3 regions of the Pseudomonas aestiva genome follow, and region 2 is predicted to be linked to each of the others. Evidence: predicted binding sites of a transcription regulator. Region 2 holds the regulator's gene; each other region holds the start of a gene.

Region 1 (5,506 bases), 980 kb from region 2:
TTGACTTCCAGACGGCTGAAGGCCGGGCCGGCAGGGGTCGTCGCCGCAGGCGCACTGGGGATGGGCGGTGCCGGTCGTGGATTGTCCACGGTGTTGGTGGGCGCCACCTGCACCGGCTTGGCATTGGCCGAGGGCTGGTCGCTGAATACCGTGTTGCCTTCGGCATCCACCGACTTGTAGATCGCGGCCTGGGCGGAGCAGGCGAGGCAGAGCAGACAGCAGGCAAGCAGGCGAGGCATGGCGGAATCTCGGCCGGGCGATGGAGATCAAGGGTAGCAGGCGCGTCGTGTGGGCAGGTAGGCAGCTCGGCCGCTCCGCGCTGGCGTCGGTCGCGGCAATTTTCCCAGGGCAAAAGAAAAGGCCTCCCGAAGGAGGCCTCTTTCAATTACCGCAGCGGGTTCAGACGCTGTAGTACAGGTCGTATTCCAGCGGGTGCACGAAGGTACGCACCTTGATCTCTTCCTCGGACTTCAGCTCGATGTAGGCATCGATGAACTCGTCGGTGAAGACGCCGCCCTTGGTCAGGAACGCGCGACCGGCGTCCAGGGCTTCCAGGGCTTCCTTCAGGCTGCCGCAGACCTGCGGGATCTTCTTGCCTTCTTCCGGCGGCAGATCGTACAGGTTCTTGTCGGCGGCATCGCCGGGGTGGATCTTGTTCTGGATACCGTCCAGGCCGGCCATCAGCAGGGCGGCGAAGCACAGGTAGGGGTTGGCGGCCGGATCCGGGAAGCGGGCTTCGATGCGGCGGGCTTTCGGGCTCGACACATAGGGGATACGGATGGAGGCGGAGCGGTTACGGGCCGAGTAGGCCAGCATGACCGGAGCTTCGAAGCCGGGCACCAGACGCTTGTAGCTGTTGGTGGACGGATTGGTGAAGCCGTTCAGCGCCTTGCCGTGCTTGATGATGCCGCCGATGAAGTACAGAGCGGTATCGGACAGGCCGGCATAGCCTTCGCCGGCGAAGGTGTTCTTGCCATCCTTGGAGATGGACATGTGCACGTGCATGCCGGAGCCGTTGTCGCCGTACAGGGGCTTGGGCATGAAGGTGGCAGTCTTGCCGTAGGCATCGGCCACGTTGTGCACGACGTACTTCAGGGTCTGGGTCTCGTCGGCCTTCTTGACCAGGGTGTTGAACTGCACACCGATCTCGTTCTGGCCAGCGGTCGCCACTTCGTGGTGGTGGACTTCCACGACCAGGCCCATCTCTTCCAGGGCGTTGCACATGGCGGTACGGATTTCGTGGTCGTGATCGACCGGCGGCACCGGGAAGTAGCCGCCCTTGACGCCCGGACGGTGGCCCTTGTTGCCGGACTCGAAGTCGGCATCGGTATTCCAGGAAGCCTGCTCGGAGAAGATCTTGAACATGGAGCCGGAGATGTCCGACTTGAACTTCACTTCGTCGAAGATGAAGAACTCGGGCTCCGGGCCGACGAACACGGTGTCGCCGATACCGGTGGACTTCAGGTATTCCTCGGCAGCGCGGGCGATACCACGGGGGTCGCGCTCATAGGGCTGCATGGTGGAGGGTTCGATGATGTCGCAGACCAGGATCAGGGTCGGCTCTTCGGTGAAGGGATCCAGAACGGCGGTGCTGTCGTCGGGCAGCAGGATCATGTCGGAGGCTTCGATGCCTTTCCAGCCGGCGATGGAGGAGCCGTCGAACATCTTGCCGTGGGCGAAGAAGTCTTCGTCCAGCGCGTCACGCGCCGGCATGGTGACGTGTTGCTGCTTGCCTTTGGTGTCGGTGAAGCGCAGGTCTACCCACTTCACGTCGTTTTCTTTGATCAGTTGAACAGCCTTCGACATGGTTTCCTCCAGAGGAATTTCGGCCGGGAGCGGTTGGCGGTACTCCCGGTATCAGCTGTGCCCTTGAGGGGCGCTTCCGTACTGCCTGGTCAGCGACCGGCGTTCCACGAAAAGCGCCCTATGCTGGCCCAGGGGCGGCTGCCTCACAAGAGAGCAAGTTGTATGCCAGTGCCCTCAAATGGGCTGGAAGCCCTTCCTGACGCCAGTCGTGCCGTTTTCAGGCCAATCGGCGACGTATCTGCGCACCAAGTTGGTGCTTAAAAATTCATCACTGCACTCAAATGGCGCCTGAGGTGATTTTGTCGGCTGAATTCGAGTGCGTGATGGTTTTCAGGTATGATATTCGCCCTTTTCTTTCGCGTTACCCGCCCCCCGTTTCCCGCTCATGAAGCTCATCATCAAGGTCTTTCCGGAAATCACCATCAAGAGTCGCCCGGTGCGCAAGAATTTCATTCGCCAGCTGGTGAAGAACATTCGTGTCGTGCTGCGCGATCTGGATCCGGATGTCCGCGTGGAAGGGGTCTGGGACAACATCACCCTGGAGACCGCGCTCGCCGAGCCGCGGCTGCTGGCGGAGCTGAAGCAGCGGCTGGCCTGCACCCCTGGCATCGGCCAGTTTCTCGAGGTGCACGAGTATCCGCTGGGCGATTTCGACTCGATTCTCGAGTTGTGCGTCCGCCACTTCGGCGAGCGGGTGCGCGGCAAGGTGTTCTCGGTGCGCTGCAAGCGTGCCGGTCGCCATGACTTTTCCTCGATGGACGTCGAGCGCCATGTCGGCGGTGGCCTGCGCGAACGCTGCGGCGGCGCCGGCATCGCCCTGAAGAATCCCGAGGTGAACGTCCGCCTGGAGATCCGTGACCAGCGGCTGTTCATCATCGACGAGCACCACGAAGGGCTGGGCGGTTATCCGCTGGGCGCCCTGGAGCAGGTGCTGGTGCTGATGTCCGGTGGTTTCGACTCCACCGTGGCCGCCTATCAGATGATGAGACGCGGGATGGTCAGCCATTTCTGCTTCTTCAATCTCGGCGGGCGCGCCCACGAACTGGGCGTGATGGAAGTGGCCCACTATCTCTGGGAGAAGTACGGCCGCTCCCAGCGCGTGCTGTTCATCAGCGTGCCCTTCGAGGAAGTGGTGGGGCAGATCCTCACCCAGTGCGACGACAGCCACATGGGCGTGATCCTCAAGCGCATGATGCTGCGTGCGGCCAGTCGTATCGCCGAGCAGCTGCAGATCGAGGCGCTGGTGACCGGCGAAGCCGTCTCCCAGGTCTCCAGCCAGACCCTGACCAACCTGGCGGTGATCGACAAGGCCACCGATACCCTGGTGCTGCGCCCGCTGCTGGCCAGCCACAAGCAGGACATCATCGACACCGCCCAGCGCATCGGCACCGCCGACTTCGCCAAGCACATGCCCGAGTACTGCGGCATCATCTCGGTGAATCCCACCACCAAGGCCAAGGCCCTGCGGGTGGAGCACGAGGAAGGCAAGTTCGATATGGCGGTGCTCGACGCCGCCCTGGAACGCGCGCGCTTCATCACCGTCGACAAGGTGATCGAGGAACTGGGCAAGGACGTGCAGGTGGAAGAGGTGGACCAGCCGCTGCCCGGGCAGGTCGTGGTGGACATTCGCCATCCCGACGCCCAGGAAGACCTGCCGCTGGAGCTGCCCGGCATCGAGGTGCAGACCCTGCCGTTCTTCGCGCTGAACAGCCGTTTCAAGGAACTGGACGAGAATCGCCAGTACCTTCTCTATTGCGACCGCGGGGTGATGAGCCGGCTGCACGCCCATCACCTGCTCACCGAAGGGCACGCCAATGTGCGCGTTTATCGTCCGGCCTAAGCAGCCGGGCCTGCTGGGTGGCAGTATCCGCCACCGCCCTCCCGACCCTTTCTAGCCCTCCGGCCACGTACCGGTCGGCCGCGTTTCGCGCCTTTGCAATCTCCGGCTGTCAGCCTGCTGGCTGAAGCTCCTTCATTTCTATACCGAGAACACCACTGTGATCGAGAATCTACGCAACATCGCCATCATCGCGCACGTCGACCATGGCAAGACCACCCTCGTCGACAAGCTGCTGCGCCTGTCCGGCACCCTGGACCGCAAAGAAGCGGAAAACGAGCGGGTGATGGACAGCAACGACCAGGAAAAGGAACGTGGCATCACCATCCTGGCCAAGAACACCGCGCTGAAGTGGGGCGACTACAACATCAACATCGTCGACACCCCCGGCCACGCCGACTTCGGTGGTGAGGTGGAGCGCGTGATGTCCATGGTCGACTCCGTGCTGCTGGTGGTCGACGCCCAGGACGGCCCCATGCCGCAGACCCGCTTCGTGACCCAGAAGGCCTTCAAGGCCGGCCTGCGTCCGATCGTGGTAGTCAACAAGATCGACCGTCCCGGCGCGCGTCCGGACTGGGTCATCGACCAGATCTTCGACCTGTTCGACAACCTCGGCGCCACCGATGAGCAGCTGGACTTCCCGATCGTCTACGCCAGCGCCCTGAACGGCATCGCCGGTCTGGACCACGAGAAGATGGACGACAACATGGATGCCCTGTTCCAGGCCATCGTCGACCACGTGCCGGCCCCCCAGGTCGATCTGGAAGGTCCCTTCCAGATGCAGATCTCCCAGCTGGACTACAACAGCTTCCTCGGCGTGATCGGCATCGGCCGCATCGCCCGTGGCCGCATCAAGGCCAACACCCCGGTCGTCGCCATCAGCGATGACGGCAGCAAGCGCAACGGTCGTATCCTCAAGATCATGGGCCACTCCGGCCTGCAGCGCGTGGAAGTGGCCGAAGCCGAAGCCGGCGACATCGTCTGCGTCTCGGGCATGGACGAGCTGTTCATCTCCGACACCCTGTGCGATCCGCAGAACGTCGAAGCCCGTCCGCCGCTGACCGTCGACCAGCCCACCGTGAGCATGACCTTCCAGGTCAACGACTCGCCGTTCGCCGGTCGTGAAGGCAAGTTCGTCACCAGCCGCAACATCAAGGACCGGCTGGAGAAGGAACTGCTGCACAACGTGGCCCTGCGCGTCGAGCCGGGCGAGTCGGCCGAGAAATTCAAGGTCTCCGGCCGTGGCGAGCTGCACCTGTCGGTACTGATCGAGAACATGCGCCGCGAAGGCTTCGAGATGGCCGTGGGCCGTCCGGAAGTGGTGATCATCGAGAAGGACGGCGTGAAGCAGGAGCCCTACGAGAACGTCTCCATCGACATCGAAGAGCAGCACCAGGGCTCGGTGATGGAGCAGATGGGTCTGCGCAAGGGCGATCTGACCAACATGATCCCCGACGGCAAGGGCCGTATCCGCCTGGAATACACCATCCCGGCGCGTGGCCTGATCGGCTTCCGTAACAACTTCCTGACCCTGACCTCGGGCAGCGGCATCCTGACCTCGACCTTCAGCCACTACGGCCCGATCAAGGCCGGCGAAGTGACCAACCGTCAGAACGGCGTGCTGGTGTCCATGGCCACCGGTACCGCCCTGACCTACTCGCTGGAAACCCTGCAGAGCCGCGGCAAGCTGTTCCTGGCGCCGGGCGACGAGATCTACGAAGGCCAGCTGTGCGGCATCAACAGCCGTGACAACGACCTGGTGCTCAACCCCACCAAGGGCAAGAAGCTGGACAACATGCGCGCCTCGGGCAAGGACGAAGTCATCGCCCTGGTGCCGCCGATCAAGTTCACCCTCGAGCAGGC
Region 2 (5,506 bases):
TGGCGACATGGGCATGATCACCCGCGATGACGTCATCATCGCCATCTCCCAGTCGGGCACCTCCAGCGAGATCCTGACCCTGCTGCCGCTGATCAAGCGCCTCGGCGTCCCGCTGATCAGCTTCGCCGGCAATCCCGCCTCGCCGCTGGCAAAAGCTGCGGACGTCAACCTGGATACCAGCGTCGCCACCGAGGCCTGCCCGCTCAATCTGGCACCCACCTCCTCCACCACCGTAGCCCTGGTGCTGGGCGACGCCCTGGCCATCGCCCTGCTCGAGGCCCGTGGCTTCACCGCCGAGGATTTCGCCTTTTCCCATCCGGGCGGCGCCCTGGGTCGGCGCCTGCTGCTGAAGGTGGAAAACGTCATGCATGCCGGCGTCGACCTGCCGCAGGTCAGCGAAGACACCCTGGTTTCCGATGCCCTGCTGGAGATGTCGCGCAAGGGACTGGGCATGACCAGCGTGCTCGGCACCGATGGTCGTCTGGCCGGCATCTTCACCGACGGCGATCTGCGTCGCGCCCTGGATCGCGGCATCGACGTGCGCACCACGGCGATCGCAACCGTGATGACCCGCGGAGGTCGAACCGCCAGGGCGCAGATGCTCGCCGCCGAGGCGCTGAAGATCATGGAAGAGCACAAGATCAACGCGCTGGTGGTGATCGATGACGAGCACCGGCCGATCGGCGCCCTCAACATGGGTGACCTGCTACGCGCCGGGGTGCTGTAGGCCGGGTTATACTGCCCGACTAATACGCCGCAATCTCGTGTTCAACCCGCCGCCCCTGGTGCGGCCCACCACAGGTACCCTCATGTTTCGCAGCTTGCGCCGCCCCGTGCTGTTGGTCCTGATCGCCGCCGCGCTCATCGCGATCGGCTACTGGAACATCCTGCCGCAGCGCTTCGTCGATGCTCCGGCCTCGTCGACCCCGCAAGACAGCGCCATCGACGGCTATGCCCTCAATACCCGGACGATCCAGTATCGCCTGGACGGCAAGATCCAGTACGAACTCAAGGCGGAGCGCAGCGAACACGTCAAGGCGACCGACGTCACCCTGGTGACCCGGCCCGACATGCTGGCCTTTCGCGGCACCGACTATCCCTGGCACATTCGCAGTGCCCGCGCCGAGGTCGCCCCCGGTGGCAGTCAGGCGGAGCTGATCGATGACGTGCGCGTCGAGCGTACCGATGAAAAAGGCCGCCCGGTGGTGTTGACCACCACCCGCATGACCGTCTTTCCTGACAAACAATATGCGCAAACCGAGCAAGCCGTTAGAATCGAGGCCGCCAATGGGGTGACCACGGCCAATGGCATGAAAGCGTATCTAGAAGACGGCAGAATGCTCCTGCTGTCCAACGTAAGAGGCCAGCATGAGGTTCGTTAAAACCCTCCCCTTCCTGTTCACCCTCGGCGCCACCTTTGGCAGTGCCGCGGCTTGGGCCCTGCCGACCGATCGCACCCAGCCGATCCGCGTGCAGGCCGACAGCGCCGAGCTCGACGACAAGCAGGGCGTGGCCGTGTACCGCGGAGACGTGGTCATCACCCAGGGCAGCATGAAGATCACCGGCAACACGGTGACCTTGACCCAGGACAATCAGGGCAACATCAAGGTCGCCACCGCAGTGGGCAAACCGGCCTACTACGAGCAGAAGCCTTCGGCGGACAAGGACATCGTCAAGGCCTATGGTCTGACGATCCAGTATTTCGCCCAGGAAAATCGCATCATCCTGATCGACCAGGCCAAGGTGGTCCAACAGGGCAACACCTTCGAAGGCGAGAAGATCGTCTATGATACCCAGCGCCAGATCGTCAACGCCGGGCGCGCCAACGGTAGCAAGGTCACCACGCCGCGGCCGCGCATCGACATGGTCATCCAGCCCAAGGATCAGCAGCAGTCGGGGCAGGGACAATGACGGTCACGCTCAAAGCCCAGCATCTGGCCAAGAGCTACAAGGGTCGTCAGGTCGTTCGCGACGTCAGCGTCAGCATCGACAGCGGCCAGATCGTCGGCCTGCTCGGTCCGAACGGCGCCGGCAAGACCACCTGTTTCTACATGATCGTCGGCCTGGTCAAGGCCGATCAGGGTCGCGTGCTGATCGACGATCAGGATGTCACCGCCCTGCCCATGCATGGCCGGGCCCGCGCCGGGATCGGCTACCTGCCGCAGGAAGCCTCGATCTTTCGCAAGCTGACCGTGGCCGACAACATCCTCGGCATCCTGGAAACCCGCAAGGATCTGGACAAGGCCGGTCGCCTGCGCGAACTGGAAAGCCTGCTGCAGGAATTCCACATCACCCATATCCGCGACAATCGCGGCATGAGCCTGTCGGGTGGCGAAAGACGTCGCGTCGAGATCGCTCGCGCCCTGGCCACCGCACCCAAGTTCATCCTGCTGGACGAACCCTTCGCTGGCGTGGACCCCATCTCGGTGGGCGACATCAAGCAGATCATTCGCCACCTCAAGGCCAAGGGCATCGGTGTGCTCATCACCGACCACAATGTCCGGGAAACCCTGACCATCTGCGAAACGGCCTACATCGTCAACGACGGCCAGCTCATCGCCGAGGGTACCGCCGAGGAAGTCCTCGCCAACGATCTGGTCAAGGAAGTCTATCTGGGCCACGAATTCCGCCTCTAGGCAAACCCGGGGAAACAAGGCATATAATTTGCTAACGCTCGCAGGGTTCGCGAGGTTCGGTGGCGCTGTTCGCGTCGGTAGACAAGGTGTATTTCCGCAGCCATGAAACCATCGCTAGTCCTCAAGATGGGCCAGCAGCTGACGATGACGCCGCAGCTGCAACAAGCCATACGTCTGCTTCAGCTCTCGACGCTCGACTTGCAGCAGGAAATCCAGGAAGCCCTGGAATCCAATCCGATGCTGGAACGCCAGGAAGAAGGTGAAGACTTCGACCAGAGCGAAGCCTCGAGCGAAGGCGATGAGAGCTCGGGCGCGGGCAACCTGGAAACCACCTTCAAGGAAACCTCGGTCGCCGTCAACGAGATGGCCGACGACTCCGAATGGAGCGAGCGTATTCCCAGCGACAGCGAGCTGCCGGTCGATACCGCCTGGGAAGACATCTACCAGACCAGCGCCAGCAGCCTGCCCAGCAATGACGACGACGAGTGGGACTTCACCACCCGCACCTCGGCGGGCGAGAGCCTGCAGACCCACCTGCTCTGGCAACTCAACCTGGCGCCCATGTCGGATCTCGATCGCCTGATCGCCGTGGCGATCATCGACGGCATCGACACCGACGGCTATCTGCAGGAAAGCCTCGAAGACATCCATGCCTCGCTGGATCCCGAGCTGGAAGTCGATCTCGATGAAGTCGAGGTGGTGCTCAGACGCGTCCAGCAATTCGAGCCGGCCGGCGTCGCCGCCCGCAATCTGCGCGAATGCCTGCTGATCCAGCTGGCCCAGCTACCGGCCAATCTCCCCCTGCTCGGCGAGGCCAGGCGCCTGGTCAGTGACTATCTCGATCTGCTCGGCAGCCGCGACTATGCGCAGCTGATGCGGCGCATGAAGATCAAGGAAGACGAGCTCAAGCCCGTCATCGAACTGATCCAGACCCTGCATCCGCGCCCCGGCTCGCAGATCGAATCCGGCGAAGCCGAATACGTGGTGCCGGACGTCATCGTCCGCAAGCACAACGAGCGCTGGCTGGTGGAGCTCAATCAGGAAGCCGTGCCGCGTCTGCGGGTCAATCCCCAGTACGCCGGCTTCGTCAAGCGCGCCGACAGCAGCGCCGACAACACCTACATGCGCAACCAGCTGCAGGAAGCGCGCTGGTTCATCAAGAGCCTGCAGAGCCGCAACGAGACCCTGATGAAGGTGGCGACCCAGATCGTCGAGCACCAGCGCGGTTTTCTCGAATACGGTGAAGAGGCGATGAAGCCGCTGGTCCTGCATGACATCGCCGAGGCGGTGGGCATGCATGAGTCGACCATCTCCCGGGTGACCACCCAGAAGTTCATGCACACCCCGCGTGGCATCTACGAACTCAAGTATTTCTTCTCCAGCCACGTCAGCACCGCCGAGGGGGGCGAATGCTCCTCCACCGCGATCCGCGCGATCATCAAGAAATTGGTGGCGGCGGAAAACGCGAAAAAGCCGTTGAGTGACAGCAAGATCGCTGGTTTACTGGAATCGCAAGGTATACAAGTCGCTCGTCGCACGGTGGCTAAGTATCGGGAATCCCTGGGTATCGCTCCGTCCAGCGAACGCAAGCGTCTCATCTGACGCGTCCTGATGTGTGACCGTGCTTCGTTCGATCCTTGTCATGTCGGCGAGCAGCTTCGCCGATCGCAGCCCGGCAATAAGGAGAAGCGGTATGCAAGTCAACATCAGTGGCCATCAGCTTGAAGTGACAGAAGCCCTGCGTGACTACATCGGCGAGAAACTCGCCCGCCTCGAACGGCACTTCGACCGTATCACCAACGTCCAGGTCATCCTGGAAGTGGACAAGCTCAAGCAGAAAGCCGAAGCCACCCTGCACGTCGCCGGCGCCGCGGTGGTTGCCAATGCCGAGCACGACGACATGTATGCCGCCATCGATCTCCTGGCCGACAAGCTCGACCGTCAACTGATTAAACACAAGGAAAAATCGATCGAACGCCAGCAGGGCGTCGGCGTCCGCTGAGGTTTCGATCGCCGCTTTATGATCAGACTCGAAAACATCCTGACCCCCGGCCGCACCCAGACGGGTGCGCCGGGTGGCAGCAAAGCCGCTGTACTGGAACGCATTGCCGAACTGGCCGCGCAGGAACTGCCCGGCCACGACGCGGCGCACATCCATGAATGCCTGATGGCGCGCGAGCGCCTGGGCTCGACCGGTTTCGGCAATGGCATTGCCATTCCCCACTGCCGCCTGGCGGGTCTGCAACAACCGCTGTGCGTGCTCTTCCACCTGCAGCAACCGGTGGACTTCGATTCCCTGGACGGCGCTCCGGTAGACCTGGTGTTCGTCCTGCTGGTCCCAGAAGCCGCCACCGAGCAGCACCTCACCCTGCTGCGCCAGATCGCCGGCATCCTCGATCGCGCCGACATCCGCGAGCGGCTGCGCAAGGCCAGGGATAGCCAGGCGCTCTATCAGATCGTCGTCGAGGCCCAGAGCGGACACTGACATGCACCTCATCATCGTGAGCGGACGTTCCGGGTCGGGCAAGAGTACGGCGCTCAACGTGCTTGAGGACAATGGCTTCTATTGCATCGACAACCTGCCGGCCAGTCTGCTGCCCGATCTGGCCCAGCATGCGCTGACCGACATGGAGCGCCCCCAGCCCAAGGTCGCCCTATCCATCGATGCGCGCAACCTGCCCAGTCAGTTGCAACGCTTTCCCGAATTGCTCGAACAGGTGCGCAGTCGCAACATCCGATGCGACGTCCTCTACCTGGATGCCGATGACCAGGCGCTGCTCAAGCGCTTTTCCGAGACGCGCCGCCGGCATCCGCTGTCGAACCAGGAAAGGTCCCTGGCCGAAGCTATCCATGACGAGCAGGTGCTGCTG
Region 3 (5,506 bases), 2.0 Mb from region 2:
GCTAGATAGCACACAGAGCTGCAAAGTACCGCGAAGACCATGTGCTGAAATCCAGCTTTGCCACCCTCTATCGAATGCTTACTTGGCCTTGTAGATGATGCCCGGATTGCACTGCACCATCTGGTAGAGATCCGGCAGGCCGTTGAGGGCCTCGGAGGCGCCCAGGAACAGATAACCGCCCGGCTTGAGGGTACCGTGAATGCGCGTGAGGATGTCCTTCTTCACTTCAGCGGAGAAGTAGATCAGCACATTGCGGCAGAACACCATGTCGAATTTGCCGAGGCTGGCGTAGCTGTCCAGCAGATTTAGCGCGCGGAATTCGATACGGCTGCGAATCGCCGGCTTAACCGCCCAGCGATTCGGCTGGAGCACGTCAAAGTAGCGCTGCAAGCGCTCCTGGGATAGCCCTCGACCGATCGCCAGCGAATCGTACTCACCCGACTTGGCCGCGGTGAGAATGGCGCCGGAGAGGTCGGTCGCCACGATTTGCATACCGCCACGCCCCTGCCCCGCCGCGCTGCGCTCGAATTCGTCCATGGTCATGGACAGTGAATAGGGTTCCTGACCCGAAGAGCAGGCCGCCGACCAGACCCGCAGGCGCTGGCCGAAGGTGTTCTTGGTCAACTCCGGCAAGAGGCGGTTCTTCAGCACCTCGAAGGGATAGGTGTCGCGAAACCAGAGGGTTTCATTGGTCGTCATCGCATCGATGACCTTTTCCCGCAGACCGCCACGGGGCTGCATCTGGATGCGCTGCACCAACTCCGACAACGTCTTGATCCCCTCGGTCTCCATCAGCTTGTTGAGCCGACTGGAGACGAGGTACTGCTTGTTGTCACCGAGCAGGATCCCGCTGGATTTCTCGAGGAAATCACGAAAAAGCACAAAATCCGCGTTGACTGCTGACACTGCCGCTCCGCCTTCTGGATACCGGGATAGAGACGCCTTCACCTAGTGACTGTCGACCGCATTGATGCGCTCGGCTACCCGGGAGGCAAGATCATCGGGACGGAACTTGGCCAGGAAGTCGTCCGCACCGACCTTCTTGACCATCGCCTGGTTGAAGACGCCGGACAAGGAGGTATGCAGCAGTATATGCACTTTCTGCATCCGCGAATCATGACGGATTTCCGCCGTCAGGGTGTAGCCATCCATTTCCGGCATCTCGATGTCGGAAATGATCATCAGCAATTCCTCTTCCGGACGCTTGCCTTCCGCCACCATCGCCTGGAGAAAGTTCAGGGCCTGGCGACCGTCGTTGAGGGAGATGACCTCTACCCCGACGGTTTCCAGGCAGCGGCTCACTTGCTTGCGGGCCACCGAGGAGTCGTCGACGATCAGAACGCGCTTGGTGACGGCCTTGGCCTGTACCACTTCGCTGATGACGCCGGCCGACACGGTTTCGACCGACGGTGCGACTTCGGAGAGGATCTTTTCCACGTCGATGATCTCGACGAGCTGGTTGTCGACCCGGGTGACGGCGGTCAGGTAGTGGTCACGACCGGTCCCCTTGGGCGGCGGATTGATGCCTTCCCAGTTCATGTTGACGATTCGCTCCACCGAGCGCACCAGGAAGCCCTGCACCTTGGTGTTGTACTCGGTGATGATCACGAAGCAGTTGTTGATGTCTTCCAGCCCACGACGACCGGTAGCCATCGCCAGGTCGATGATGGGAAAGGTGCCGCCACGAATGCTGGCCACGCCCCGTACCACCGGACTGGATTTCGGCATCACGGTGAGTTTGGGGCACTGCAGCACCTCCTTCACCTTGAAGACGTTGATGCCGTAGAGCTGCGAGCCGTCCAGGCGGAACAGCAGCAGTTCCAGACGGTTCTGGCCCACCAGTTGGGTACGTTGGTTGACTGCGTCCAATACACCAGCCATTTGGCGACTCCTCTCGTTGCCACGGACCGGTTGGAAAACTCGGCACAGGGCTTGCTTAGATGTGACTCATGAAGATCGAAGCGACGTGTTTCCGACCTATGAAGAACTCTTGCCGCTGGGCTGCGAATCTTGTGTTGATCCTGACATGCCTGGGCGGAAAGGCCTATGCAGAAGGCGACTACACCTCATCTGACGAACTTATCGGCGCTGTCGAAAGTTTTCTTGAGGAGCGCGTGCAGGAATATTTGCTGGAGACCCATTCCAACGCTCGCCATGAAACCCAGATCAACTCCCTGGATCCCCGATTGCGCCTTGCCGCCTGCGACAAACCCCTGACGCTATCCCAACAGGGCAGCCCGACGCCGGTGGGCCGGATCAACGTCAAGGTGCGTTGCGAAGGCGGCAGTCCCTGGACGGTATTCGTGCCCGCTCAGGTCAAGCTGTATCGCCCGGTGGTGGTTACTCAGCAGCCGCTGTTGCGTGGCGCGGTGCTCGACGACCAGAACGTGGCCCTGGTGGAGCGCGATGTCGGCACCCTGACCCAGGGTTACCTGACCAGCCTGGAGCAGGTGATAGGTACCCAGCTGAAGCGTCAGGTGGTCAGCGAGCAGGTGCTGGCGCCCTCCTTTATCGAGCAGGCCGAACTCATCCGCAAGGGCGAACAGGTGGTGATCAATGCCCGCAGCGCTTCCTTCAGTATCCGCATGCAGGGCGAAGCCCTCAGCGCAGGCGCCAAGGATGAGGAGATTCGTGTACGCAACCTGAGCTCCAACCGGGTGATCCGCGGTCGGGTCGTCGATCAGGGGCAGGTGGAGGTGGCGCTTTAGCGAAGAAGTCAAAAGGAGTACCTTGGCGTCTGCATCCTGAACCTCTGCGCGTCATCCTGTCGAAGGATGTGACAAGGCGCACAGGTCTGCGGCTAAAGTTTCGGCATGGCACGCCGATAAGCCGGACATGCGAATGAGACGACACGAGGATCTTCACTCATGGCTCTAGATATCAATCGCCTGAATTCGTCCTCTACTGCGGGCATAGGCAACACCAAGGCGGCGTCCACCAAGGACGTGTCCACGGCTCAGACCAGCGACGTCAAGGCTACCAAGAGCACCGCCTCCGGCGAGTCGGTCAGCTTGAGCGCCGAGGCCAAGCAACTGAGCTCCTTGACGGCAGGGCTCAAGGATCTGCCGGTGGTCGACAGCGACAAGGTCAGCCGCCTGAAACAGGCCATCGCCGATGGCTCCTACAAGGTCGACAGCCAGAAGGTGGCCGACAAGCTGATGGCGTTCGAGTCCTGACGCCCGGCTCGGCATGGCCTTTCTGACGATCGCCACTAACGTTCGAACGGAAACCGCGCCATGCCCCATGCCAACTTGCTCGAGATCACCCGCCACGACATCGACCTGAGCGAGCAACTGCTGGCCCTGATCGAGCAGGAGTTCCAGGCCCTGAGCGAGCGCCAGCTCGATCGGCTGGAGGCCCTGCTGGGCACCAAGCAGATCCTGCTCAAACAGCTCGATCAGCACGCTCAGCAGCGTACCCTGCTGCTCCAGACCCATGGTCTGCGAGCGGATCTGCAGGGTTTGCAGGCCTACGCCGCCCAGCAGCCCGACGGGGAAGAATTGTTGGCACGCTCCAGTCAGCTCGCGCAGCTCATGGAGCAATGCAAGGCTCACAACGTCCGTAATGGCCAGATCATCCAGGCCAACCGCTTCGTGGTCGGCAAACTGCTCAATGTACTGCAGGGCACTTCGGCGCCCACGCTGTACAACCGTCGCGGCAGTCAGACCGGTGGCGGCTATCAGCGTCCCCTGAGCTCGGCTTGATCACGGGCATTCTCATGCCAGCGTTTTTCACTGTACAGATGGCGTTAAGCCAGTATCCTTGCTGACCGCTGTTTACAGGAGTTTCCAGGTGCAAGGCTCTTCCGCTAGCGACCATGCCGCTCAGCCACCCCAGGTCTATCGCTCCAAGGGCGAGATCCTGGCCTGCCTGCGGCCAGCGCAACAGCAGCATATTCCGCTGCGGATCACCTTCAATCGTCAGGGGCAGCAATTCCAGAGCTTCGTCGTCGAGATCGACGAGGCGAAGGGCTTGATCGCGCTGGATGAGTTCATCCCACGCGAGGCCGAACGTCTGCTCGAACAGGGCCAGTCGTTCCGGGTGGACAGCTTCCACGAAGGCATCAAGGTCACCTGGGAGATCAATCATCCGGTCGAGTTCAGCGAGCTGGATGGCAATCGCTGCTACTGGATCGGCCTGCCCACCGAACTCACCTATCACCAGCGGCGCAATGCCTATCGGGTCAAGTTGCTGCTGACCCAGCCGGCGACGGCGGAGCTGAGCCAGGGCAACAGCCCGATCCAGCTGCGAGGCCAGTTGATCGATCTGTCGGCCACGGGCTGCAAGCTGCGTTTCCCTGGCAACGTCACTCATCTGCTGCAAACGGGGCAGCAGGTACAGAGCTTCAGCGCGGAGTTGCCCATCGGAACGATCAACACCCCGGTGACCATTCGCCACGTGGCCTGTCCGGAGCGTATGGAATACAGCGACGTCGGCGTCTGCTTCAACAGCCTGACCGGCGCAGCCCAGCGCCAGATCGAGCGCTTCATCTACCAGTTGCAGCGAGAAAACCGCCGGTTCGAGTGACCGACCGGGCGTCCACGACTGCTGGACGCCCTCCTCCACCGCTCAGGGCGCCTTGGATTCAGGCGGGTTCTGCAGGAACTCGATCTCTTCCTGCAGCGGTGCTCCCTCCTCGACAGGCTCCTCCTCTACGACCGGCTCAGTGTGCATCTGGTCATGCACCACCTGGCTATCGACCCGTGGATCCAGGGCCGCTGCCAGCGGCGAACTGGTCGACCCTTCGGGCATCTGTACGTGGCTCAGCGGCGCCTCGTCGACCAGGTGCTTGCCGGTGACCGCATCCGGACGAATGCGCCAGATCAGGATGGCACCGCAGAGCACGACAAAGGCATAGAGCATGTTGGGTCCGACCAGATTCATCAGCGCACCCACCACCAGCGGACCGATACAGGCACCGATGCCAAAGGTCACCAGTAGCATGGCGCTCAGGGATACCCGCCGCTCCCCTTCGATATGGTCATTGGACAGCGCCACCGCCAGGGGATAGAGCACGAATTGCAACAGGCTGGCGATGAGGCCGAGCGGCAGCAGCACCACCGGCGGCACATGGGGCAGCACGGCCAGTGGCAGGGCAGCCAGCATCAGGGCGATGGCGACCACCCGGATCAGCCAGCTGCGATCATGCCGATCCGACAGCCAGCCGATTGGCCACTGGGCGATCAGGCCGGCGAAGATGCAGCAGGCCATGAACAGGCCGATGCGCTCGGTGGGCAGGCCCTGGGCGCTGGCATAGAGGGGCGCCAGGCCGTAGAAGGAGCCGATCACCAGTCCGGCGACCAGGGTCGTGGTCAACGACTGCGGAATTCGCTGGATAAAAAACGTGGGTTCCAGCGGCGCCGGCTTGAGCGGTGCCGGGTGGATCTTGCCGGTGACCGCCACCGGCACCAGGCACAGGGCGTAACAGATGGCGACCAGCATCAGCTTGTCGACGCCGAGATCCGGCGAGAGCACCAGCACCACCTGCCCCAGCGCCAGGCCGAGG

Evidence for each region. Region 2 encodes sigma-54, which starts transcription at its own class of promoters, with help from an activator protein. Its sites were predicted from a motif close to ANTGGCATNNANNTTGCTNT; they were not measured.
Region 1: a site for sigma-54 is predicted at 1,957-1,976, ahead of glnA (glutamate--ammonia ligase). Genes of this name have one in related genera too.
Region 3: a site for sigma-54 is predicted at 1,920-1,939, ahead of flgA (flagellar basal body P-ring formation chaperone FlgA). Genes of this name have one in related genera too.

The regions. Positions count from the first base shown of each region.
Region 1 is NZ_CP150916.1:370,922-376,427, forward strand. It holds gene AABM56_RS01720 (DUF4124 domain-containing protein) at 1-239, opposite strand, end outside; gene glnA (glutamate--ammonia ligase) at 400-1,806, opposite strand; gene thiI (tRNA uracil 4-sulfurtransferase ThiI) at 2,192-3,646, shown strand; gene typA (translational GTPase TypA) at 3,804-5,506, shown strand, end outside.
Region 2 is NZ_CP150916.1:1,351,847-1,357,352, reverse strand. It holds gene AABM56_RS06250 (KpsF/GutQ family sugar-phosphate isomerase) at 1-727, shown strand, start outside; gene lptC (LPS export ABC transporter periplasmic protein LptC) at 810-1,382, shown strand; gene lptA (lipopolysaccharide transport periplasmic protein LptA) at 1,369-1,911, shown strand; gene lptB (LPS export ABC transporter ATP-binding protein) at 1,908-2,636, shown strand; gene AABM56_RS06230 (RNA polymerase factor sigma-54) at 2,739-4,238, shown strand; gene raiA (ribosome-associated translation inhibitor RaiA) at 4,330-4,638, shown strand; gene ptsN (PTS IIA-like nitrogen regulatory protein PtsN) at 4,657-5,121, shown strand; gene rapZ (RNase adapter RapZ) at 5,123-5,506, shown strand, end outside.
Region 3 is NZ_CP150916.1:3,382,245-3,387,750, forward strand. It holds gene cheR (protein-glutamate O-methyltransferase CheR) at 79-906, opposite strand; gene AABM56_RS15695 (chemotaxis protein CheV) at 949-1,881, opposite strand; gene flgA (flagellar basal body P-ring formation chaperone FlgA) at 2,115-2,708, shown strand; gene flgM (flagellar biosynthesis anti-sigma factor FlgM) at 2,868-3,176, shown strand; gene AABM56_RS15710 (flagella synthesis protein FlgN) at 3,237-3,704, shown strand; gene AABM56_RS15715 (flagellar regulator YcgR PilZN domain-containing protein) at 3,793-4,527, shown strand; gene AABM56_RS15720 (MFS transporter) at 4,570-5,506, opposite strand, start outside.